DNA from 3 places in the Pantoea sp. App145 genome. Region 3 is predicted to be linked to each of the others. Evidence: predicted binding sites of a transcription regulator. Region 3 holds the regulator's gene; each other region holds the start of a gene.

Region 1 (8,173 bases), on a different replicon from region 3:
TCCGTTGCGGTTATTTGTCTTAATTTTAGCTCTAATTGTCATGCTATTGTTAAAACAAAGGCACATTACACCAGGTGTGATACGATATATTTTCACCGGGATATCCAGCTAACATTTGGTTTGTTTAATGATGCAGGAAGAAATAGAACAATATATCGCAGTCATTCTGCAAGAATGGCGTCCATTACGTGCAGCACTTCCGCAAGATGTTATCGCTATTTTACGTCAGATTGCGGAAACGCAGTCCGATAATCTTGCTCACCGCTTTTATGAAACATTGCTCAAAGATCCGGCTATTTCCAGGCATTTGTCTTATGAACTTGTTGAGGAGCGACTCAGTAGTTCACTGTCGAAATGGGTTAAGGCCATTCTGACCGAAGATGAAAGCCAATTTGAAAACCTGGCGCAGCTGCAATACCACGTCGGCGGCGTACATGCCCGTATTGGTATTCCGGTTGAATTTGTTCAGCGCGGTGCCCGGCAGCTAAAATACGGTATTTTTGCTTATGTTGCCCAGCATGATATACCGTATCCCCTCAGTTTACAGGTGATGCACTATGCCGCGATGGCAATTGATATTGCCATCGAAATGATGAGCCATGCCTATGCGATGTCCCATTATCGGGCCACGCGTAATGAAGAGGCTTATCGTATGCATGTACTGATGAATAATGCCTGGCAGGAACAGGGCAAACAGCAATCTGCCCTTTCCAGCTGGGAAAACTCGGTTATCTATAATCTGGTGAGTGGCGTATCGCAAACGGAACAACTGCTGAATATTTCCGAATCTAACTTTGGCCTGTGGTTCCGCCATAAATGCGTACGCCAGTTTGGTGAAAACCCCCAGATTCAACAGATGCGCCAGCTGATGGCGAAGATTGATGCAACCATGGCGGGCATTGATTTAACCACGGCCATACCGGTAGAAAAATTGCAGGAACTGTTGCGTGTTATCCACGCTAACTGTCAGAAAATTAATACCTATATGGAGATGTTATTTAACGACGTCTCTCATATGCAGGATGGTAAAGATGCGCTGACTAATTTACTCAATAAACGTTACCTGCCGATTATTTTAAAACATGAAGTCAGCCTGGCAATGGAAAACCGTTTACCGTTGAGTGTCGCCATCATTGACGTGGACTTCTTTAAAAAGGTGAATGATGAATGGGGACATTCGGTTGGTGATCGCGCATTAACGCATATCGCTAACCTGTTGAGTGATAATATTCGTGCCAGCGATTATTTATTCCGCTATGGCGGTGAAGAGTTTTTGATTGTGCTGGTTGAGGCTGGTCAGTCGGAAACTTATACGTTATTAGAACGGATTCGCCGCATTGTCAACAATACGCCTTTTGAAACCGTGTCCGGAAAAACAATCACTCTCACGGTCAGTATTGGTTATACATTACATAGCGGTCACCCGGATTATAATTTATTACTGAATAAGGCCGATACTGCGTTATATGAAGCCAAACGCGGTGGCAGAAACCGTATTGTTCAGCAATAAACTTGCGTATTTGCACACATTCGTAGCGGCGCGATTTATCGCGCTGTTACAAATAGCGCTGTAATGATTGCCGCAACATGACAATTTCGTCATCCTGGCCGGATTCACTCTTAAAACTGGCCCCTTTAAGTTTTCCTTAAGAAATGCATGGCTAAACTCCAGTGATACACCTGGAGGTGATAACCGTGATATTAACCACTTTTTCATTGCTCAAAGAAAAGACCCGTTATATGCAGGCGTTTATTGCTAACCCCCGCGCCTTTGGCTCGATTGCTCCCTCTTCACCCTCCCTTTGTCGCAGAATGTCGGATGCGGTGGATTGGGAGCAGGCGCACCATGTCGCAGAGCTGGGTGCCGGGGACGGCGTTCTGACGCGCCATTTATTAAACCGTATGCACTCCAGCGCCACTCTGTCAGCTTATGAAATCAATCCCCGGCTGGCGCTGAAGCTCTCCTCGCTAAACGATAACCGCCTGACCGTGTTCACGGATTCTGCAGAACAGGTCGAACAGGGATGCGATGCCATTTTTTCCTGTTTACCCTTACTGTCGCTGCCGGAACCGCTGCGCCATCGCATCCTGCAACGTGTGGTCGCCTCGCTGAATCCCGGCGGCGTATTTATTCAGTTCCAGTACACCTCGCTGTCAGAACCGTTGCTTTCCGGCTACTTCCACTGGACGCGCACCAGAGTGATGCGCAACCTGCCCCCGGCGTTGGTCTATCGCTGCCAGAGCGTCGGTGTCTGTGCTGCCTGAGGCCATTTATGACGACTTGTTCTTACGCGCACCAGGACGGGTCAGCGCATTGCTGATCTCATACAGCTTGCTCATGCTGGTCATGGTGGCAACCGGTGCTGCGGCGGCCAGCCCCAGCACCAGGATTTCCAGGCAGATCATCGGCGTGGCATGTACTGGCATTTTGTCAGCCGAACGACTGCGCGGAATCTCAATCATCACATCGGCATGCTGCGCGAAAATGCTGTCGGGCGTGGCGGTTAGCAGCACAATTTTCATCCCCAGCCGCTGAGCTTCTGCCAGAGTCACCAGCCCTTCCGGGTGCGCACTGCTCTGCACCAGCATAATCAGCACATCCGCGTGGCGCATATCAGCGATCTGTTCACTCAGCGAAATGCCGGTGCGGTTAAGCACGTACGAAGGGGTGCCATTGCGTTTGAACAGCCGCGCGGTGTAATCCGCCAGGATGGCGGATGCGCCAATACCGAAAATCGCCACCCGCTCCGCCTGCTGCAACAGCCCGATGGCCTGCTGAATGGCCTGACGATTGTCCGGTGCCGCCAGCATCTCGCAACTGATGCGATAACTGTCGAGCACGAAATCGATGCTGCCCCGCGCATCCTGCGAGAGTTCATTGACGGTCACCGCCACTCGCGCCGGTGAACGGCGGGTGACCCCCAGATATTCGGCAATCACAATCTTCAGATCCCGGAAGCCAGAAAAACCCAGCGCCTGGATGGCGCGGATCACCGTGGCGTCAGAAGTCTGGGTATCAATCGCAATCTCCAGCGCGGTTTTATCCAGCACGGCACTGCGATGCTGGTGAATGTACTGTGCGACTTTTAACAGCCGGGGAGTTAACAGATGCTTATTGGCGTGGAAGCGTTCGCCATAGAGATCATAGGGTTTTTTACTGATTTTGGGATTGGACTCAGTCACCGGAGTTAAACACCTTATAAATTATACAGTTAATCAGCCTTTTCTCATTTATTGTCACGTTTTCAGGCTAACTTTCGGGCCGTTTTGCTTAATAGTAAAGCCTGAACAGGCCCGCTAAGTAAAGAATGGTCGATGGTTATTTAGTCAGCCGTAGCGTCGCATTCGCTCATTATTCTTCTGAATATTAAGAATACCTTAATTTATGACTTAATAAATTCAACGCAATAATCCATCAAAAGTGTCGTCGCTAATCCCTTCCTGCCAGAGAAATGTAGTGTAATGAGGGAAAATATTATTATGCTACATCAACTACTACATTTACAACATATCATAATGATTTTAAATCATATTATTTACTACATTATATTTGTCATTATCAGGAAATAATGTTTTTTCCTGCGTGAAAATCTCCATTTTTTATTTAGGTGAATGATTTATTTTCCCTGAAATAACAAGAAATGGTTGTAAATGAAAATCAATCTCATTAGTATCCAGCTTTCAAAATAATTCTCTTTGATGCGGATTTAGTTAAATGAAGTATCTTTCTTTCTTTTCACCAGCGGTAAAATATACGCTCTCTGGGTCACAGGTCTTACTGGCATCAACGCTTCTCTATGGTCATTCTGCCGCAGCCGCAGAAACCACCCAGGATCAAACCCTGACAGTGACAGCCGATCAGTCTTCTACCAGCAACACCGGCAGTTATAACCAGGATGATGCGGCGGCAACGCTCAGAACCAATACGCCGCGTAATGAAACGCCACAGTCAATCAGCGTGGTGACACCCCAGGTAATGAAGGATTACCAGGTCACCAGCCTGAACGATGCCATGAAGTTTGTCAGTGGCGTGACCCAGGGCAACACACTGGGCGGCACCGAGGATGGCTTCGTGAAGCGTGGATTCGGTTCCAACACCGACGGCTCGATCTTTATCGACGGCGTGCGCAGCAACCAGGGACTGACCATGGACTCCAGCATCGACCATGTGGAAGTGCTGAAGGGTTCTTCCTCCCTGCTGTACGGCATCCTTAACCCAGGCGGCATCATCAACCTGGTGAGTAAAAAGCCGCAGTATGAATGGAACACCCATATCAGCGGCGAGTCCAGCAGCTATGGCGGCGGCACCGGCATGGTGGATATCACCGGCCCGCTGGGTAATGGCTTTGCCTTCCGCATGGTGGCGGAACGCCAGCGCGAAGATTACTGGCGCAATTTCGGCGTGAATGAACACACCCTGCTGGCCCCTTCACTGAGCTGGTATGGCGAGCGTGCCACCTTCAACATCAGTTACGTCGAGTACAAATACGATGTGCCTTACGATCGCGGTACCGCCTTTATCAACGGTAAACCGGTCGATATTCCTTACAACCGTCGCCTCGATGACAGTGCCAACCATGCGTGGGGCAAAAACAAACGTCTCAACGTCAGCTATGGCTACAACCTCGATGATACGTGGGACACCCACCTGAACTATGGCTGGATGCAGCGCCGTTACGACAGTAACGAAGTGCGCGCCACGGCGATTAATACCACCACCGGCATTGTGTCACGCCGTGCGGATGCCAACCGTGGCTTCAACCATCAGACCGAGTACGTTTCCTGGGATGTCAGCGGCTCACCGGTGATCGCCGGGATGCAGCATGACCTGCTGCTGGGCGTTGATTATGAGCAAAATGAAACCTATAAGGCACGTTCTTATCGCGGCACCGTTTCCCGAACTTTTAACATGTACGATCCGGTGTATGGCGAGGAGCCGGTGCTCAGCGACAGCACTTACAATGACGCGCTGAGTAATCTGCGTACCAACCTGTACAGTCGTTCGCTGTTTGCCAAAGACAACATCCATCTGACGGATAAGTGGATCGCGGTACTGGGTGGACGCTTCCAGCGTTATACGCAAACCTCCAGCAACGGTTTTATCAACCCGGAAACCACCCTGAACGATCGCGGCAACGCCTTCCTGCCGCAGCTGGGCGTGGTGTATAAAGTGTTGCCGGATGTCTCGCTGTACGGCAGCTACAGCAAGTCCTTCACCCCGTCCACGCAGACCGACGATAACGGTGATGTCGCCTCCACCGAGAAAGGCACCACCTGGGAAGTGGGTTCGAAATGGCAGGTCGCACCGAATCTGGCCGCCACGCTGGCGCTGTACCGTATTGATGAAAGCGATATGTCGATCTTTATCAACGGTGTGACGCGCAACATTCCCAAGGCCCGCTCGACCGGGGCGGAACTGGAAGTTAACGGTGAAATCGCGCCGGACTGGAATCTGATCGCCAACTACAGCTACGACAAGACGGAAATCGTCGAAGATAACGTTAACCCGGATAACGTCGGCAACCGTCTGGTCAACGCCCCCACCAATATGGGCAGCCTGTATCTGAGCCATACCCTGCGCTTCTCCTGGCTGCCGGGTGAGTTGCGTGTTGGTGGTGGCGGGCGCTATGTCGGCACCCGTGCGGGCGATCCGGAAAACAGCTTTGTCATGCCTGCCTATACCGTGGCCGATGCCTTTATCGCCTGGGATAGCCAGCTGGTGGGTAAACATACCCAGCTGAAGTTGAACGTGAAAAACCTGTTTAACCGGGAATATTACGAATCCAGCGCCGGTAACCTGCGCGTGATCGAGGGTGAGCCGCGCGTGATGTACCTGCAGGCATCAGTGGATTTCTAACCTGATTCGCTCCGCCTTAATGGGCGGAGCCACAAGAGAAGCTATGCATGAAACGATTTCTCGCGGCATTGTGCCTGCTGTTGCCGTTTGTGGTGCAGGCCAAAACCCTCACCGATAGCCTGCAACGTCAGGTGGAGGTGCCGGATAATCCGCAACGTATCGTGATTGGCGAGAGCCGGATGATTTATACGCTGGCACTGGTTGAAGACGGCAACCCGGCGAAGCGTGTGGTGGGCTGGCCCGCAGATCTGCGCAATCTCGACAAACAAACCTGGCAGCGCTATGTCAAAGCATTCCCGGCCATCGCCAATATCGAGCAGATCGGCAACTCCAACTTTTCCCAGCTCAATGTTGAGAAGATTATTGCCCTGCGCCCTGACCTGGTGATTTTGCCGGTCTATGCCCGCACCCCGCCTAACAACTCCCTGTTTATGCAGCAACTGGCTGCGTCAAAGATCCCGGTGCTGTTCCTCGATTTTCGCGTCGATCCGCTGGCGAATACCGTTGCCAGCCTGCGCACCCTCGGAGAAGCACTCAATGACCAGGCGAAAAGCGAGCGTTTTATTGCCTTCTATCAGCAGCATATGCAGCTTATCCGCGATCGGCTGGCGGGCTGGAAGGGATCGCGTCCTAAAGTCATGCTGCAACTGCATCTGGGGAAAAAGGCCGAATGCTGCACCACCGTGGCTCACGGTAATCTCGCCGATCTGATTGCCTTTGCCGGAGGTGACAATATTGCCGCCGGACGTTTCCCGGCGGTGTTTGGGCAACTCAACCCTGAGGCAGTGCTGGCCGCCAACCCGGATATTTATATCGCCACCGGCTCGGCAGGCCCGGAAGATAAAGCTTTCCTGCAACTGGGACCACAGGTAAACGCAGCCAGCGCGCAGGCCACCTTTATCAGGGCGCTGGCGCAGGATGGTACGGTATCGGTGCTTAACGCCGTGCGGCAGCAAAAGGCGTTCGCTTTCTGGCAGAACTTTTATATGAGCCCGTGGCATCTGCTGGTAGCGGAGTTCTTTGCCAAAACCTTCCATCCGGACTTATTCCACGATTTATCCCCGGATGAAACCCTGCGTGAAATGAATCAGCAGTTCCTGCCGATTCCCGAAACCGGCACCTACTGGACCCATAATTGAGCATCCGGCGGCTACCATTTTCGCTAGCCGCCTCTTTCATCTATCCCACTGATTAGCCGCAAAAAAACCCAGTCATCAAAATTTCCTATGGCGACAAATTAAGCAATGCGTTGACAACTTCACCTCACATATCCAATGATGCGTACACGGCGTTAACATTGTTGACAATCTACTATTTAGCCTTAACAAAATTGTCGATAATCAGCCTTTCATTTTTCAGCATCATGCGGGGAAACCATTGTGAATAACCAGGTTCGGGATAACTTTCGTCACTGTATGCGGCGGCTGACCGCCACGGTTTGCGTCATCACCTGTCAGCATGACGGCATGCGCTACGGCATTACCGCCACCGCGGTGACATCACTCTGTTTTGATCCGGTGTCGATCCTGGCGTGCATCAACAGCTCCTCCAGCCTGCTGCAACCGCTACTCGCCAGCGGCAAATATTGCATCAACCTGCTGAGCAACCAGCACACCGCCGTGTCACAACGTTTCAGTACCCCGCTTTCCGCCGACGAGCGCTTCTCGGCGGGAAAATGGTGCAGCAATGCGCAGGGCGTACCTTACCTGGCCGATGCACAGGCCACTCTGTTTTGCGAGCTGGATCAGACGCTGCCCTACGCCACCCATCACATCGTGATTGGTCAGGTGAGCGACTGCCAGTTCAGCGAGGCAATTGCACCCTTGCTGTATCAGAACGGTGCGTATGTCACCTCCGCTCCTTTAACCACCCCCGTTGCGGGCTAAGCAACGCGATTTTTTCTTACCGCAGGAGAACAGAATGCAGCTTGGATTATTCAGCCTGATGACTTTGCGCGATCATCCGCAGGGCGTAAAAGGCGTGATGAATGACACGCAAACCATGGTCAAAACCGCCGAAGAAGTGGGTTTTGATATTGCCTGGTTTGCCGAACACCACTTCGCAAACTATTCCAGCAGCCCCTCGCCGCTGATGATGGTCGCCAATGCGGCGGGCTGGACATCAAAAATCAAACTCGCCCCCGGCGTGCTGGTGCTGCCGCTGTACCATCCACTGCGGCTCGCGCAGGAGATTGCCGCTGTCGATGCTATGACCGATGGTCGCCTGGTGGTGGGGATGGGAACCGGTTATCAGCAATACGAGTTTGACCGTTACCATGTGGAGCTGGAGAAAAAGGTCGATATTTTCCTGGAGTAC
Region 2 (8,173 bases), 630 kb from region 3:
AAAATACGATGAATCTGAGTACCAAACAAAAACAGCACCTGAAAGGCCTTGCGCATCCGCTTAAACCCGTTGTTATGCTGGGTGGCAATGGCCTGACTGAAGGCGTGCTCGCCGAAATCGAACAGGCGCTAGAACATCACGAATTGATCAAGGTAAAAATTGCCTCGGAAGATCGTGAAACTAAGCTCCTGATCGTTGACGCTATCGTCCGCGAAACCAAAGCTTGCAACGTACAGGTCATCGGCAAAACGCTGGTGCTGTATCGCCCTGCAAAAGAGAGCAAGATTTCTCTCCCCCGTTCGTAACGGCGGGCAGAGAAAGTGCCATGCTCCTGCATGGGATAAAAGGCCGCTACGCGGCCTTTTTCCTTTCTTTACAATATGCAGCAACGCATTTCAAAGCGTAGCAATATATTAGATGTATTCCACCTTCAGGATCTCATATTCCACATCCCCGCCCGGTGTTTTGATGATCGCGACGTCATCCGCTTCTTTCCCGACCAGACCACGCGCCATCGGCGAGTTCACTGAAATCAGATTTTGTTTAAAGTCGGCTTCGTCATCGCCCACGATACGGTAGGTCGATTCTTCATCAGTATCGATGTTCAGCACCTGCACGGTAGCACCAAAAATGACGCGACCGGTTTTCGGCATCTGAGTCACATCAATCACTTGTGCATTGGAGAGTTTCGCTTCGATCTCCTGAATGCGTCCCTCGCAGAACCCTTGTTCTTCGCGGGCAGCATGGTATTCGGCATTCTCTTTCAAATCGCCGTGCTCACGGGCTTCGGCGATAGAGGCGATGATGCGCGGACGCTTAACGGTTTTCAGTTCGTTCAGCTCTTCGCGCAGCTTTTCAGCGCCTTTTAAAGTCATCGGAATCTGTTTCATTTTGGCTCCTCGTCATCTTTCCTGGTTAACAGCGTCATCCTGACCGGTGACAGCAGAAAACGGCTTCTGCGGCGCGTTACCTCATTTTCACAAGCAAAAGAATCCTGACCCGGAAAGGTTTCCGGGTCAGGATGGGTTTTGCATTTTGATACGTATTTTACCCCAGAGTTCCCTGTGGGTCATCGTTTACTTTGCACCGTCCGGGGACGTAGTATTGTCGCCTTCACCCGTCAGTTACCGCGAGATTATGCGATTTTCACGACTTGTTACCGGATTAACCTGTGCGTTTATGCTGCAGGCACAAGCAGCCCCCGTTGAGGAATACATGCAGTATTTACCAGACGGCGCAAACCTGGCGCTGATGGTACAAAAAGTGGGCGCATCAACCCCGATAATCGATTTTCATGGCAAACAAATGGCGTTACCCGCCAGTACCATGAAGGTTGTGACCGCGCTGGCGGCGTTGCTGGAGCTGGGGCCTGACTTCCGTTTCCAGACCACGCTGGAAACCAAAGGCGCAGTCAGCGATGGCACCCTGAATGGGGATCTGGTGGCACGCTTTGCCGGTGATCCGACCTTAAGCCGCCAGGATCTGCGCAACATGGTCGCCACGCTGAAAAAGCAGGGCATCACCCATATTAAAGGCAATTTGGTGATCGATACCTCGGTCTTCGCCAGCCACGATATGGCACCAGGCTGGCCGTGGAACGATCTGACGCAATGCTTCAGCGCACCGCCAGGGGCGGCCATCGTCGATAAAAACTGTTTCTCTGTTTCGCTCTACAGCGCCAGCAAGCCGGGCGAAACCGCCTTTGTGCGCATCGCTTCCTATTACCCGGCACATATGTTCAGCCAGGTACGTACCCTCGGCCCTAACAGCGGCGAGGGACAATATTGCGAGCTGGATGTGGTGCCAGGCGAATTGAACCGCTACACCCTGACCGGCTGCATGCGTCAGCGTGCTGAACCGCTGCCACTGGCCTTTGCCGTGCAGGATGGCGCAGCCTGGGCGGGCGAGATCCTGAAGGATGAACTGCGCGCTGCGGATATTGATTACAGCGGCCATCTGGTGCGTCAGACGCAGGTCACGTCGCCGGGTACCGTGCTGGCCTCCACGCAATCCGCACCGTTGCACGATTTGCTGCACACCATGCTGAAGAAATCGGACAATATGATTGCCGATACCGTGTTCCGTACCATTGGCCATCATTACTTCAATGTCCCGGGCACCTTCCGTGCCGGTTCTGATGCGGTGCGCCGCATTCTGCGCGAAAAAGCCGGTGTCGATCTCGGCAACACCATTCAGGTAGACGGCTCCGGCCTGTCACGTCATGATTTGGTCGCGCCCAGTACCATGATGCAGGTGCTACAATACATCGCCAAAAATGATTCAACGCTGAACTACATCTCTATGCTGCCGCTGGCGGGCTACGATGGCACGCTACAATATCGTGGTGGTCTACATGAAGCGGGCGTTGATGGTAAGGTATCGGCGAAGACCGGTTCGCTGCAGGGCGTCTATAATCTGGCAGGATTCATTACTACTGCCAGCGGCGCGCGCGTTGCCTTTGTCCAGTATCTGTCCGGTTATGCTGTTCCACCGGAAGACCAGAAGACACGCCGCATTCCGCTGGTGCGTTTTGAAAGCCGCCTCTACAAGGACATTTACCAGAACAACTGATGAAACTGTTAATCGTTGAGGATGATGCGCTGCTGCAATCGGGCCTGGCCCAGGCATTGAGCGCCCAGGGGTACGCCGTCGACTGTGCCGCCAGCGCCGCAGAAAGCAATGCCTTGCTGCGCAGTGGCCAGTACAGCCTGATCGTACTGGATCTCGGTCTGCCCGATCGTGACGGTGCTGCGCTACTGCGTCAGTGGCGTCGCGATGGCATCGCCGTACCGGTACTGATTCTCACCGCGCGTGATGCGCTGGAAGATCGGGTGGATGGGCTGGATGCCGGTGCCGATGACTATCTGGTGAAGCCCTTTGCCCTGGTGGAACTGCAGGCACGCGTGCGGGCATTGATTCGCCGCTATCAGGGCCATAGCGACAACCTGTTGCAGCAGGGTGACCTCACTCTCAACCTCAGTTCTCAGCAGGTACTGCTGGAGAACCAGCCGCTGGAAATCACGCCGAAAGAGTTCGCGCTGCTAACCCGTTTGCTGATGCGCGTCGGGCAGAATGTGCACCGCGAAACCCTGCAACAGGATCTCTACAGCTGGAACGATGATCCCGGCTCCAACACGCTGGAAGTCCATATTCACAATCTGCGCCGCAAACTCGGTAAAGATCGTATCAAGACCGTGCGTGGCGTCGGTTATCGGCTGGAAGAACGTGAATGAATAGCATGCGTCAGCGCTTGCTGATTATGCTGGCGCTGATTTTGCTCACCTGCCAGATCATGAGCGCCGTCTGGCTGTGGCACGAAAGCCGCGAACAGATTGGCTTTCTGGTGAATGAAACGCTCACCGCCAAAGCACGTAACGATCACGTCGAAAACGAAATCCGCGAAGCCATTGCCTCACTGCTGTTGCCGTCGCTGGTGATGGTGTGCCTGACGTTGCTGTTCTCCTTCTGGGCCATCAACTGGATTATCCGCCCGCTGAAGTTGTTGCAAAGCAGCCTTGCCCATCGCTCCGCCGATAATCTGTCCGCGCTGCCGCTCTATTCCGAGATGGAAGAGATCGTGGCGGTGACCACCTCGATCAATCAGCTCCTGTCGCGTCTCGATCATACGCTGCAACAGGAACGCCTGTTCACCGCCGATGCCGCCCACGAATTACGCACGCCACTGGCCGGACTGCGCCTGCATCTGGAGCTGCTGCAACAGCAAAACGTACCGCAAAGTGAAATGCTGGTGGAACGTATCGATCAGCTGATGCACACGGTTGAACAATTACTGATGCTGTCGCGTGCTGGCCAGGCGCTGGCTGGCGGTCACTATCAGCAGTTGCACTGGCAACAGGACATCATGCAACCATTGCAGCCGGAGATGGCCGAACTTTACGCACAACGTCAGCAGCAATTGTTCTGGCCGCAGGGCACGGATGTACCACAACAGGGTGAGGCGGTTTTGCTGCGTCTTATGCTGCGTAACCTACTGGAAAATGCCTCGCGCTACAGCCCGGAAGGCAGTGAAGTGCAGGTGTTGTTACGTGAAGAAGAACAGCAGGTGATCGTTGAAGTGTGGGATCAGGGACCAGGCATTGAAGCCAGTGCGGCAGAGGAACTGACTAAGGCCTTCCGACGTCGCGATCAACGCTACGGTGGCAGCGGTCTGGGTCTGAATATTGTGCTGCGCATTGTGCAAATGCATCACGGCAGCCTGGAACTGGTTAACCGGAAAGACGGCAGCGGACTGATTGCCCGCTGCCGTTTGCCTCATCATCTCAATTAGAATTGCGTGTTGAGGCTCATGTAGTAAGTACGGCCTGAATCGTTGTAGGTGTTCGCACCAGCACCATACAGATACGCACCGGTCGTCGCGTTGCCGGTGGTCTGGGCATTACCCTGACGCCAGTGACGCTTGTCAGTCAGGTTATCGATACCCAGGGTGACGCTAACATACTTGTTAATATCGTAGGTGCCGCTCATGCCGATAATGGAGTATGGGCTAACCTGATCGGTGGCGCTGCCGGTAACCGGGTTGCCATGATAGTCATACTTTTTCGGCACTTGCTTACCGTACCAGGTAAAGGTGGTTTGCAGCGACAGATCCTCTGTTGCCTGCCAGCTCAGCGTCGAGTTCAGGGTATATTGCGGGATAATCGACAAACGGTCGCCGGTCTCTTTGTTCTTACTCTGCAGCATATACGTGTAATTGTTATTCCACGTTACGGTGTCAGAGAACGGGATGTTGATGGTGCCTTCCAGCCCTTCAACCACCGCTTTCGGTACGTTTTCCCACTTGTAGATGTTGGTGGTGCCGTTAGAGGCAGTACCGGTTGAGACCATACCCGCTTCGATTTTGTTGCGATAATCGTTGCGGAACCAGGTCAGACCGGCCTGATAGCCTTCGTGTTTCCACTCCAGACCAATCTCTTTGTTGATGCTGTTTTCTGCTTTCAGGTCTTTATTACCCTGCAAATAACAGGCGCTGGACGCATCAGCACAACCCTGACCGTTGCTGTACAACAGATAGTTCGGGTTGGTCTGATACAGGCTCGGCGCTTTATAAGCACGACCAATCCCCATCTTCAGCGTGAAGTCATCACCCAGTCCTTGCGACAGGTTCAGTGACGGGCTCCAGTTGTTGCCCACAATCGAGTGATGATCGAAACGCAGGCTCGGCGTCAGCATGGTGCTGTCTGTCAGCTCCATGTTGTCTTCAGCAAACAGTGAGAAGATTTCAGCCTGGGAATACGGGCTGCGTCCGGTACTCGAGATGCCCGGCACGCTACCGTAGCTGGCCGCCTGGGTGGTGGAAGAAGGATCCTTCATGCGCTGCTGATTCCACTCAGTGCCCAACGTTGCGGTCTGGTTAATCAGCCATTCAAACGGAATGCTGACTTCACTGTGCAGCATAATGTCGTCGAGCTGGATGGTGTTAAAGCCGCTGTTGGAGAAGATCCCTTCGGTCCCGCCCGCCAGGCCTTCATTGATACGGGTGTTACGGGTTTTCTCGTAGCGTCCCCAGGTACTGGTACTGACACCGTTGTCCCAGGCACCGGTCCATTTCAGCGAGATGTTCTGGCGATACAGGCGGTTGGTTTCATCACCGTACAGGCTTTTCACCAGCGTGCTGGTGTTGGTGTTCTGCGTATCACCGGCATAAAGGTTACCCTGACGGCTGTAGCCTGCCTGCAATTCGAGGGTTTGCATCGGCGCAAACGCCCAGCTCAGTAACGCATTGATATCTTTGTTGACGGAACCTTCGCGTCCAGCCGGATAGCTGCCCGCATAAGTCCCGGTACGGTCTGCAGCATGGCCTTCGTTGATATCGTAGGCATCCGCCTGAGTTTTGGCTAAGCCACCGTACAACCGAAAGTTGAAGTCATCACCCAGCGGCCCTTGCAGGCTGAAGTTGGTGCGTTTGGTTGCGCCTTCATCTTTGTGCTGCGGTACGTTGAAATAGCTGTTCCAGGAACCGTGCCACTGCTGGTCGGTGTATTTCTTGGTGATGATGTTCACCACGCCACCCGCCGCGCCGTTGCCGTAGCGCACCGCGGCCGGACCACGAATCACGTCGATATGGTCGATCAACTCTGGCGGTACCCAGTTGGTATCACCGCGCGTATCACGCTCGCCACGCCAGCCAAGGCGTACCGAGTTACGGCTGGTGATCGGCATACCATCAACCATGATCAGGGTGTTTTCCGGGCCCATGCCACGGATATCGATCTGGCGATTGTTGCCGCGCTGGCCGCTGGTGGAGTTACCGGTCAGGTTAACGCCCGGCATGGTGCGGATGATTTCAGACACATCGCGCGCTGGCGGATGCTTTTTGATTTCATCGGCGGTAATGGTAGAAACGCCTGGAGCCTGCAACGTTTGCTGCTGGGCGGTCACCAGCATGGTGCCCCCATCCACGGAAGCGGCGTCTGTGCTGGTAGTCGTGCTGCTGGAGGTCTCTGCTGCCCAGGTGGTACCGGAGAGAAGCCCCAGTTCAATCAGAATGGCTAATGATAAACGCGAATATTTTTTCATTTTTTCGTTCCTGGATTGCCAGCAAACGTAACTGGCGCGCCGGTGAGAAAGTCACAATCCTTTATCGTCGCCCTGTCCCAAACCTGGCAGTGCCATCCGTCGCGCATCCCTTCCTTATATGAGAAAGGTGACAGGCGGAACGAGCGTGCTCATTTATGAGCGGAAACACCCTATTGCAAATGCAAATAATTATCAATAGTATTATCTGTAACCTTTGTGAAAAGATCCTTGAGTAAACGGCGACTGGCAGCACCTATGACCTGGCTAAACGAGATAACCGGCAGTGAAGCCTGGTGGCAGGAGCAGCAACGTAAAGGCATCCCGTATGTCGAGGGAGAGGTGGATGGCGCATGTCAGGTCACTTTCTTCTGGCGCGATCCGCAGGGCAATGAAACGCAGTCGCGCACGCAGCGGGTGTGGATCAACATCACCGGCGTAACCGATCACCACCAGCACCGCCCCCCGCAATCTTTGGTACGTGTCGCCAATACCGATGTCTGGTACTGGCAGACCCTCCTGCCAGCCAACTGGCGCGGCAGCTACTGCCTGATGCCGGATGAACAGGCGACCGATTTCGCCGGGGATGCCGACATGTATGCCCTGCGCAACTGGTGGCGCGATAAATTCCCGACGGCCCAGGCCGATCCGCTTAATACCCTGCGTGGCTGGTCCGGTGGACGTGGCATGGGCGTATCCCCGCTGCATCTGCCGCAGGCCCCCAGTCAGCAGGTATGGCGCGCCATTGATGAAGGCCACGCCTCTGAAATCGCCTTGCAACACTATCACTGGGACAGTGCCTTACTGGGCAACAGCCGTTCCGTCTGGCTGTATTGTACCGGCGAGGCTGAACCCCGGCAGCGACCGCTGGCCATTTTGCTCGATGGGCAGTTCTGGGCACACAGCATGCCGATTGCCGGCCCGCTGCAACAACTTACCGACCAGGGCGCGTTGCCTGCGGCGGTTTATCTGTTTATCGACATCATTGACCGCGAACATCGCAGTCGCGAACTACCGTGCAACGCCCTGTTCTGGCAGGCCTTGCAGGAAGAGTTGCTGCCTCAGGTGGCGCAGTGGGCACCTTATCGGCAGCAGGCCGACAGCACCGTGGTGGCCGGGCAAAGTTTCGGCGGACTCGCCTCGGTATTCGCCGCATTGCACTGGCCACAGCAGTTTGGCAATGCCATCAGCCTGTCCGGCTCCTTCTGGTGGCCGGAGCGCGGTAATGCGCACGGCTGGCTGATCCAGCAGCTGGAGCAGGGTCTGGCACCGCGTCAGCCACTGCGTTTCTGGCTGGAAGCAGGAAAACGTGAAGGGCTGATTTTGCAGGCGAATCAGCAATTGCAGCAGTTGTTGCAGGCGTCCGGTTATCAGGTGGATTACCAGCCGGTGGAAGGTGGACACGATGCGCTGTGCTGGCGTGGTGGTCTGCTGGATGGCCTGCAAGCGCTGTGGCGCAATCCGACCCCGCATTAAACAAGCAGGAGCCGACATGGAACATCGCAATCCCTTTGACGATCCGCAGCAGGATTGTCTGGTGCTGTGCAATCCGCAGCAACAATACAGTTTATGGCCCGCGTTCAGCGCCCCTCCCTCTGGCTGGCAAACGGTGTTTGGCCCACAGCCGCAACCCGCCTGC
Region 3 (8,173 bases):
TCTGCCTGCTCTTTATTTACCCCAGACTTTTTAAGCACTATTAGTACATTTATTTTTGTTCTATCTCCCAAATCAAAACCTCGGCCAATTGTTACTCCAGATGAATTTCTCCTACATGAAGACGATATCCCGGGCTAATGTATTTTCCTTGAGTAATCTCTGCTGGTTTTAACATTGTTACCTTCGGCGCGAAATGTCAGCAATCCTTCCTCTGGTTCAAGCATGATGTCCTATCCTGCAACCTGAAATGTGGACCTCACCTTAGCGTGTCGATTTGGTGAAGTGAACTGTGTCCTCCACGGTGAAATTACCAATAAAAAAGGGTTCATGATCAACATGAACCCTTCTGCATCAACCATTAGCTGATCAATAAAAACTGCAAGAGCGGCAATATATTGTATGCCTGATCCTGTATCGCTTACGCGTTCTTCAGCACTTCACTGACAATCTCTACCGCTTCTTTCTCGATCAACTGACGATGCTCAGCACCAAGGAAGCTTTCACAGTAGATTTTGTAGGCATCTTCGGTGCCTGACGGACGAGCAGCGAACCAGCCATTTTCCGTCATCACTTTCAGGCCACCAATCGCCGCGCCGTTACCGGGTGCCGCCGTCAGGCGCGCGGTAATCGGGTCACCTGCCAGGGTATCGGCACTGACCATTTCCGGAGACAGTTTCGACAGCGCTGCTTTCTGTGCCGACGTTGCTGAGGCCTGCAAACGGTTGTAGCTCGGTGCACCAAAACGCGCAGCCAGCTCATCATAATGCTGCTGCGGGTTTTTACCGGTTACCGCCGTAATTTCTGCGGCCAGCAGGCACATGATGATGCCGTCTTTATCCGTGGACCAGGCTGTGCCATCGAAACGCAGGAAAGATGCCCCGGCGCTCTCTTCACCGCCGAAACCAAAGCTGCCATCAAACAGGCCATCAACAAACCACTTAAAGCCAACCGGTACTTCCACCAGCTTGCGGCCAATATCGTTCACCACACGGTCAATCATCGCACTGGACACCAGAGTTTTACCCACGGCGACATCTTTGCCCCATTGCGGACGATGCTGGAACAGGTAGTTGATCGCTACCGCCAGATAGTGGTTTGGATTCATCAGACCAGCCGGAGTCACGATACCGTGGCGGTCATAATCCGGGTCGTTACCGAATGCCAGGTCGAATTTGTCGCGGTAAGCCAGCAGGCCAGCCATGGCGCATTCTGACGAGCAGTCCATACGCACTACGCCATCTTTATCCAGATGCATAAAGCGGAACGTCTGATCGATCGCATCGTTAACGATGGTGATGTCCAGCTTGTAGTGCTCGGCAATACGTTGCCAGTAGGCCATGCCGGAACCGCCAAGCGGATCCACACCAATTTTCAGGCCCGCTTTCTGAATCGCCTGGAAGTCAATCACCTGCGCCAGACCTGCCACATATGGCTGAATCAGATCCTGTTCAACGATATGACCGCTGGCCCACGCCTGATCCAGTGGCAGACGCTTCACCTCTTTCAATCCACCTTTCATCAGCTGGTTAGCACGATCTTCCACCACTTTAGTGACGTTAGTATCGGCCGGACCACCATTTGGCGGGTTGTATTTGATGCCACCATCTTCCGGTGGGTTGTGCGACGGTGTGATAACAATGCCATCAGCCTGGGCACCACCACGTTTGTTGTGCTCCAGGATGGCGTTAGAAATCGCCGGCGTCGGCGTATAACCGTTGTCCTGCTGCACAATCACATCCACGCCGTTAGCCGCCAGTACTTCCAGTACAGACAGAATCGCCGGTTCAGACAGCGCATGCGTGTCTTTACCGACATAGCACGGGCCAGTGATGCCGTTCTTTTTACGTTCTTCCGCAATCGCCTGAGCAATCGCCAGAATGTGCATTTCGTTGAAGCTCTGACGTCCTGCGCTACCACGATGGCCGGAGGTGCCAAATTTCACCGCATGTTCCGGATTAGCCACATCAGGCTGCAAAACGTAGTACTGAGAGGTTAATTGTGCAACGTTAATCAAATCGCTCTGCTGGGCGGGTTGCCCGGCACGGGGGTGATTGGCCATTGGCGCTTCTCCCTGACGCTTCAGTTTAAATGGTGCCGCAAACTTTCTCTGTCAGTTCCGGTGGGAACTGCATGGCTAACATGATGTGCTCCACCATGCTGCATTTGCGACCAGTATTGGTATTGGTGATCACCCAATACGGCGTGCCGGGCACGTGCTTCGGCTTAGTATGGGTGCCATTTTGCAACAGCGTATGCTCGTCACCCGCGAAATAAACACGGGTACGCCCCTGCAGTGACGCAGTGGCCTCAGCAAAGGCTGCGGGATCAAGACGATAGAGCGTTGACAAGACCAGCATGAAGCGGTTAACCGCCTTTTTTTGCTCCGCATACTCATCGGAAAGTAGCAGTTCACGTACCGCGCGAACGCGATCCTGCGGGCGCGGTTCGCTGCGCACTGGCTGTGATTCTTTTGCTACAGCCTGAGCCACAGCAGGGGTTGCAGGGGCACTCTGACCGGCAGTGAACTTCAGCATGCGGCGCAAAATTTCGGAGGCGCTTTCGCCAATGTGCTGGGTGTGGCTGGCAATATAACGGTAGAGTTCTTCGTCAACTTCAATCGTTTTCATCTTTTTCCGTACGATTCTGGCAAATGACAGAACCACGCATTTCTGCAAAGGCCTTAGCAAAATCCTGCCGTGCAAAATGTGAGCGGGTTCTAACATGAGGATTATAAAGTTAAATCCCAGGCTGCCGATAGCGCTGGCATCGTTTCAGGGCAAAAGTCAGATAATGCCCTAATACCCACCTGGCTGGCTCCTGGACAGGTGGATCCATGATAACCTAAGCGAAGCTCACAACCGTAAGAACTTTGCCATGATTTTGAATGCCCGTCTGCAAACTGAACAATCTGCCCCCGAAGCTACCCCTATTCTGTTAATTCATGGCCTGTTTGGCAGCCTGGATAACCTTGGTGTACTGGCACGTGGCCTGCGCGATGCCTGCCCTACCCTGCAGGTTGATGTGCGTAATCACGGCCTCTCCGGCCGCAGCGAAATCATGAACTATCCGGCGATGGCGCAGGATATTGTCGAAACGCTGGATGCCCAGGGCATCGATCGTGTCAGCGTCGTTGGTCATTCGATGGGCGGTAAAATTGCCATGGCGTTAAGCGCCATCGCACCGCACCGCATTGAAAAACTGGTGATGATCGATATCGCTCCGGTCGATTATCAGACGCGTCGCCATGATGAAATTTTCGCCGCTATCCGTGCCGTAAGCGCAGCAGGTGTGACGCGCCGCAGCGAAGCCGCTGAGGTGATGCGCACCCTGCTGGATGAAGAAGGCGTGATTCAGTTCATTCTGAAATCGTTCCAGGACGGTGAATGGCGGTTCAATGTGCCGGTGTTGTGGGATAACTACACCACTATCTCCGGCTGGGAAGAGATACCTGCATGGCCACATCCGGCGCTGTTTATCCGCGGCGGTGATTCACCCTATCTGGATAATCAGCACCGTGATGCGTTGTTGCGCCAGTTCCCCCAGGCACATGCGCATGTCATCAGCGGCGCCGGGCACTGGGTCCATGCCGAAAAACCTGAAGCCGTTTTGCGCGCAGTGCGCCGATTTTTTGTACTGTAAAAGCAAAAGCTTGCCGCGAACCGTTTAAGGTTGGCGTAGTCAGGGGCGCTGGAGTATGATGTCGCGCTAAAAATTTGCCACGGATGATTTTTTCACCGTGGCCGGGCCGATAATGTATAAATCGCGCAGCGCCTTTCCGCCGTTCGCGCCCACTCAGTTTTACAAATCATGGCAAAAGAACAGACTGACCGTACCACGCTCGATCTCTTCGCTGATGAGCGGCGTCCCGGTCGCCCCAAAACCAGTCCGCTGACGCGTGACGAACAGTTGCGGATTAACAAACGCAATCAGCTGAAACGCGATAAAGTGCGAGGATTGCGTCGTGTTGAGCTGAAAATGAGCAGCGAGGCCGTTGATGCACTCAACACCCTGGCTGAGCAACAAAACATCAGCCGCAGCGAATTGATTGAACAAATGCTGCTGGCGCAGCTCAAACTGTCGTAACAGGTGCAGACCGCACGCAGGAACAAAAGTCACGGCTTTACAAGTTCCGCCACTTTGCCCGGTCTGCTATCATTCGCTGTCATTACATATTCAATATCAGGATTTAAGAGGTCACTTAACCCATGGCAATCGTAGGCATTTTCTTCGGCAGCGATACCGGCAACACTGAAAACATTGCAAAAATGATCCAGAAACAACTGGGTAAAGACGTGGCCGAAGTGCATGACATTGCCAAGAGCACTAAAGAAGATCTCGAAGCATTCGATATTCTGTTGCTGGGCATTCCGACCTGGTACTACGGCGAAGCACAGTGTGACTGGGATGATTTCTTCCCGACGCTGGAAGAGATCGACTTCAATGGCAAACTGGTTGCGCTGTTCGGCTGTGGCGACCAGGAAGATTATGCAGAATACTTCTGTGATGCGATGGGCACCATCCGTGACATTATCGAGCCAAATGGTGCGGTGATTGTCGGTCACTGGCCGACCGAGGGTTACCACTTCGAAGCATCCAAAGGTCTGGCCGACGACAAACACTTCCTTGGTCTGGCTATCGATGAAGATCGTCAGCCGGAACTGACCAACGAACGTGTTGATAAGTGGGTGAAACAGATTTTCGATGAGCTGCAGCTGAAAGACATTATCGAAGCCTGATCCCCTTTCCTACTCAATGTGGGCGCTGGCTCACATTGAGAATCGGAAATTCCTATAAAAATAATAGCCACGTTTTTTTAACTTTTACCTGCAAATCTGTAGAATACCCGTAACGGTCATCCGCTTATTCCTCTGGCATCAGAATGAGGCTGAGTGAAATGGAAACAAAGACCTGTACGATCCCCGCCGGCGTTAGCGACATTTATCCCTACAGCCATTGGTGATTTCAGGACATGCCCTTGGTTTTCATTTCACTGCTTGAGTTCTATAATGAGACGCAAATGAGAATGCGCGTGATCGACATCCAAGGCCCTGCGCCGCAAGTGACTAGCAAAGTAACAGGACAATATCCGCATGACTGACAACAACTCCGCATTGAAGAAGGCTGGCCTGAAAGTCACTCTACCCAGACTGAAAATTCTGGAAGTGCTTCAGGAACCCGAGTGCCATCACGTCAGTGCGGAAGATTTGTACAAACGCCTGATCGACATGGGCGAAGAGATTGGTCTGGCAACGGTATATCGCGTTCTTAACCAGTTTGATGACGCGGGTATCGTGACTCGTCATAACTTTGAAGGTGGCAAATCCGTCTTTGAACTGACGCAACAGCATCATCATGACCACTTGATCTGCCTGGATTGTGGCAAAGTGATCGAGTTCAGTGATGAGTCTATTGAGACGCGTCAACGTGAAATCGCAACACGTCACGGTATCAAACTCACCAACCACAGCCTGTACCTGTACGGCCACTGTGCGCTGGGAGACTGCCGCGAAGACGAGACGCTCCACGATAAGCAATAAAATGTGCTATGCAGTATGAAAAAACCGGTGCCAGGCACCGGTTTTTTTATTCCTGAGATTACAGAACCAGCGTTTCCTGCAGGTAACGCCAGCGTGGAATGGAGGTGGTGCAATCCAGCACCGCCAGAGAAATACGACTCTGGTTGTTGCCGTTCATCATCTGCAACTCACGATATTGAATAGTCACTTCCTGGCTTTGCTGTGAAATGATGGCGTGTTCGCTGGTCGCGATGCGCATCCCTTCCCGCTGACCACGTAACTGGCGGAACAACACCTCCATCGCATTTAAATCCAGCTGTTTACCTTGCGGGGTCACCATTTTGAAATCCGGGTGAAAATGCGAGAGAAACAACTCAATGCTGTCGTCAGTGTCCTCTGACTGATTAAAAATACGTTCGATAAGCTGATGTAAAACCACTACGCTGTGTTTGGCTTCCTGAGCGAGACTCGTCATTTTTTTTCCTTTTACAACCCGCAGAGCAACGTCTGGGAGCGCATAGCCTACCTGAAATACAGTTTTTCACACTCGCAAATGGATTAATTTTACTAAAGTCAGATTAGTTGCAAATCCCGGTAACAAACGCATTTCACACCCCACAGCATAAAAGGTTGCCAGCCCGAAATTACAACCAATAAAAAAGGGCGATTGCTCGCCCTTTCGTGATGATATGGTGATAACGACAAAAAGGATTAATCGCCGATTTTCGCCCAGGTATCACGTAAACCGACGGTGCGGTTAAACACCAGCTTAGAGGGCTGCGAGTAAACGCTGTCTGCGCAGAAATAACCTTCACGTTCAAACTGATACGGCGCCAGCGCATCGGCGTCACGCAGTCCAGGCTCGACAAAGCCCTGTTTGATTTCCAGCGAATTCGGGTTAATGGTGGTGAGGAAGTCCTCAGCCGCTCCCGGATTTGGCACGCTGAACAGACGATCGTAGAGACGGAATTCCGCAGGTAACGCGTGGATCGCTGAAACCCAGTGGATCACACCCTTCACCTTGCGGCCATCAGCCGGATCTTTGCTCAGGGTATCAACGTCACAGCTACAGTAGATGCAGGTGATATTGCCTTCTTCATCTTTCGCCACGCGCTCTGCACGGATCACGTAAGCATTACGCAGACGGACTTCTTTGCCCAGCACCAGACGTTTGTACTGTTTATTGGCTTCTTCACGGAAATCCGCACGATCGATCCACACTTCGCGGCTGAACGGCACATCACGCGTACCCATCTCCGGTTTGTTGGGATGGTTTGGCATGGTGATAATTTCTTCATGACCCGCAGGCAGATTCTCAATCACCACTTTCAGCGGATCGAGGACCGCCATCGCACGCGGCGCGTTCTCGTTAAGATCGTCACGAATGCATGACTCCAGCGATGCCATTTCCACGATGTTGTCCTGCTTAGTCACGCCAATGCGGCGGCAGAACTCACGAATCGAGGCGGCGCTGTAACCACGGCGGCGCAGACCGGAAACGGTCAGCATACGCGGGTCATCCCAGCCTTCGACGATCTTCTCGCTCACCAGCTGCGTCAGCTTGCGCTTCGACATCACGGCATATTCCAGATTCAGGCGCGAGAATTCATACTGACGCGGATGCACCGGAATGGAGATGTTGTCCAGCACCCAGTCATACAGACGACGGTTATCCTGGAATTCCAGGGTGCAAAGCGAATGGGTGATACCTTCCAGCGCATCGGAAATGCAGTGGGTGAAATCGTACATCGGATAGATGCACCATTTTTTGCCGGTCTGATGATGTTCAGCAAACTTAATACGGTACAGCACCGGATCGCGCATCACGATAAAGTTGGATGCCATATCGATTTTGGCACGCAGACAGGCTTTACCTTCCTCGAAACCGCCATCGCGCATTTTTTCAAACAGCGCGAGGTTTTCAGCCGGGGTACGATCACGATACGGGCTGTTTTTGCCCGGCGCAGTCAGGGTGCCACGGTATTCACGGATTTCTTCTGGTGTCAGCTCATCAACATAGGCGAGGCCTTTGTTGATCAGTTCCACTGCGTAGCTGTACAGCTGGTCGAAATAGTCTGAGGAGTAACAAACGTCTCCGCTCCATTCAAAGCCCAGCCATTGCACGTCACGCTTGATGGATTCAACGAATTCCATATCCTCTTTCACCGGGTTGGTGTCGTCGAAGCGCAGATTGCACTGACCCTGGTAATCTTGTGCGATACCAAAGTTCAGACAGATCGATTTCGCATGGCCAATATGCAGGTAACCATTGGGCTCAGGCGGGAAACGGGTATGCACGCTGTTGTGCTTACCGCTCGCCAAATCTTCGTCGATAATCTGACGAATAAAGTTCGTTGGGCGGGCTTCAGCCTCACTCATCTCAAAATCCTCAAATACAATACGGGTGATTTGTACTACGAAGTAACGGAGTATGATCCACAAAGCGCAGGAGGGAAACAACCGTTTGTTGGCCGTTTTAAAACAAAAAAGGCAGGAATCGCTTCCTGCCTTCCGGGTTCATCACAAGGACTTAACCTTTAACCTCGTACAAACGGGTTTCACCTGCCACGACGGAACCACTCGCCAGTAGATTGAGGCCTGCGAAATCATCGCTATTGCTGATCACCACCGGACTTATCATCGAACGCGCATGGGCG

What was found. The regulator Fur, encoded in region 3, represses iron uptake genes when iron is present. The targets are predictions, from matches to a motif close to ATAATAATGAGAACNACTATCAA.
Region 1: the regulator Fur is predicted to act here: its motif matches at 3,652-3,674, upstream of RCF31_RS27855 (TonB-dependent siderophore receptor).
Region 2: the regulator Fur is predicted to act here: its motif matches at 6,717-6,739, upstream of fes (enterochelin esterase).

What each region holds. Positions count from the first base shown of each region.
Region 1 is NZ_CP133294.1:283,899-292,071, forward strand. It holds gene RCF31_RS27840 (diguanylate cyclase) at 131-1,510, shown strand; gene RCF31_RS27845 (class I SAM-dependent methyltransferase) at 1,699-2,265, shown strand; gene RCF31_RS27850 (MurR/RpiR family transcriptional regulator) at 2,272-3,183, opposite strand; gene RCF31_RS27855 (TonB-dependent siderophore receptor) at 3,716-5,857, shown strand; gene RCF31_RS27860 (ABC transporter substrate-binding protein) at 5,905-6,996, shown strand; gene RCF31_RS27865 (flavin reductase family protein) at 7,237-7,743, shown strand; gene RCF31_RS27870 (LLM class flavin-dependent oxidoreductase) at 7,778-8,173, shown strand, end outside.
Region 2 is NZ_CP133290.1:2,230,453-2,238,625, forward strand. It holds gene yhbY (ribosome assembly RNA-binding protein YhbY) at 9-305, shown strand; gene greA (transcription elongation factor GreA) at 414-890, opposite strand; gene dacB (serine-type D-Ala-D-Ala carboxypeptidase) at 1,138-2,571, shown strand; gene pmrA (two-component system response regulator PmrA) at 2,571-3,233, shown strand; gene pmrB (two-component system sensor histidine kinase PmrB) at 3,230-4,288, shown strand; gene RCF31_RS10285 (TonB-dependent siderophore receptor) at 4,285-6,537, opposite strand; gene fes (enterochelin esterase) at 6,793-8,010, shown strand; gene RCF31_RS10295 (MbtH family protein) at 8,027-8,173, shown strand, end outside.
Region 3 is NZ_CP133290.1:1,601,271-1,609,443, forward strand. It holds gene RCF31_RS07340 (hypothetical protein) at 1-71, opposite strand, end outside; gene pgm (phosphoglucomutase (alpha-D-glucose-1,6-bisphosphate-dependent)) at 419-2,059, opposite strand; gene seqA (replication initiation negative regulator SeqA) at 2,085-2,627, opposite strand; gene ybfF (esterase) at 2,875-3,639, shown strand; gene ybfE (LexA regulated protein) at 3,808-4,083, shown strand; gene fldA (flavodoxin FldA) at 4,206-4,736, shown strand; gene fur (ferric iron uptake transcriptional regulator) at 5,091-5,537, shown strand; gene RCF31_RS07375 (hypothetical protein) at 5,596-5,991, opposite strand; gene glnS (glutamine--tRNA ligase) at 6,228-7,895, opposite strand; gene nagE (N-acetylglucosamine-specific PTS transporter subunit IIBC) at 8,047-8,173, opposite strand, start outside.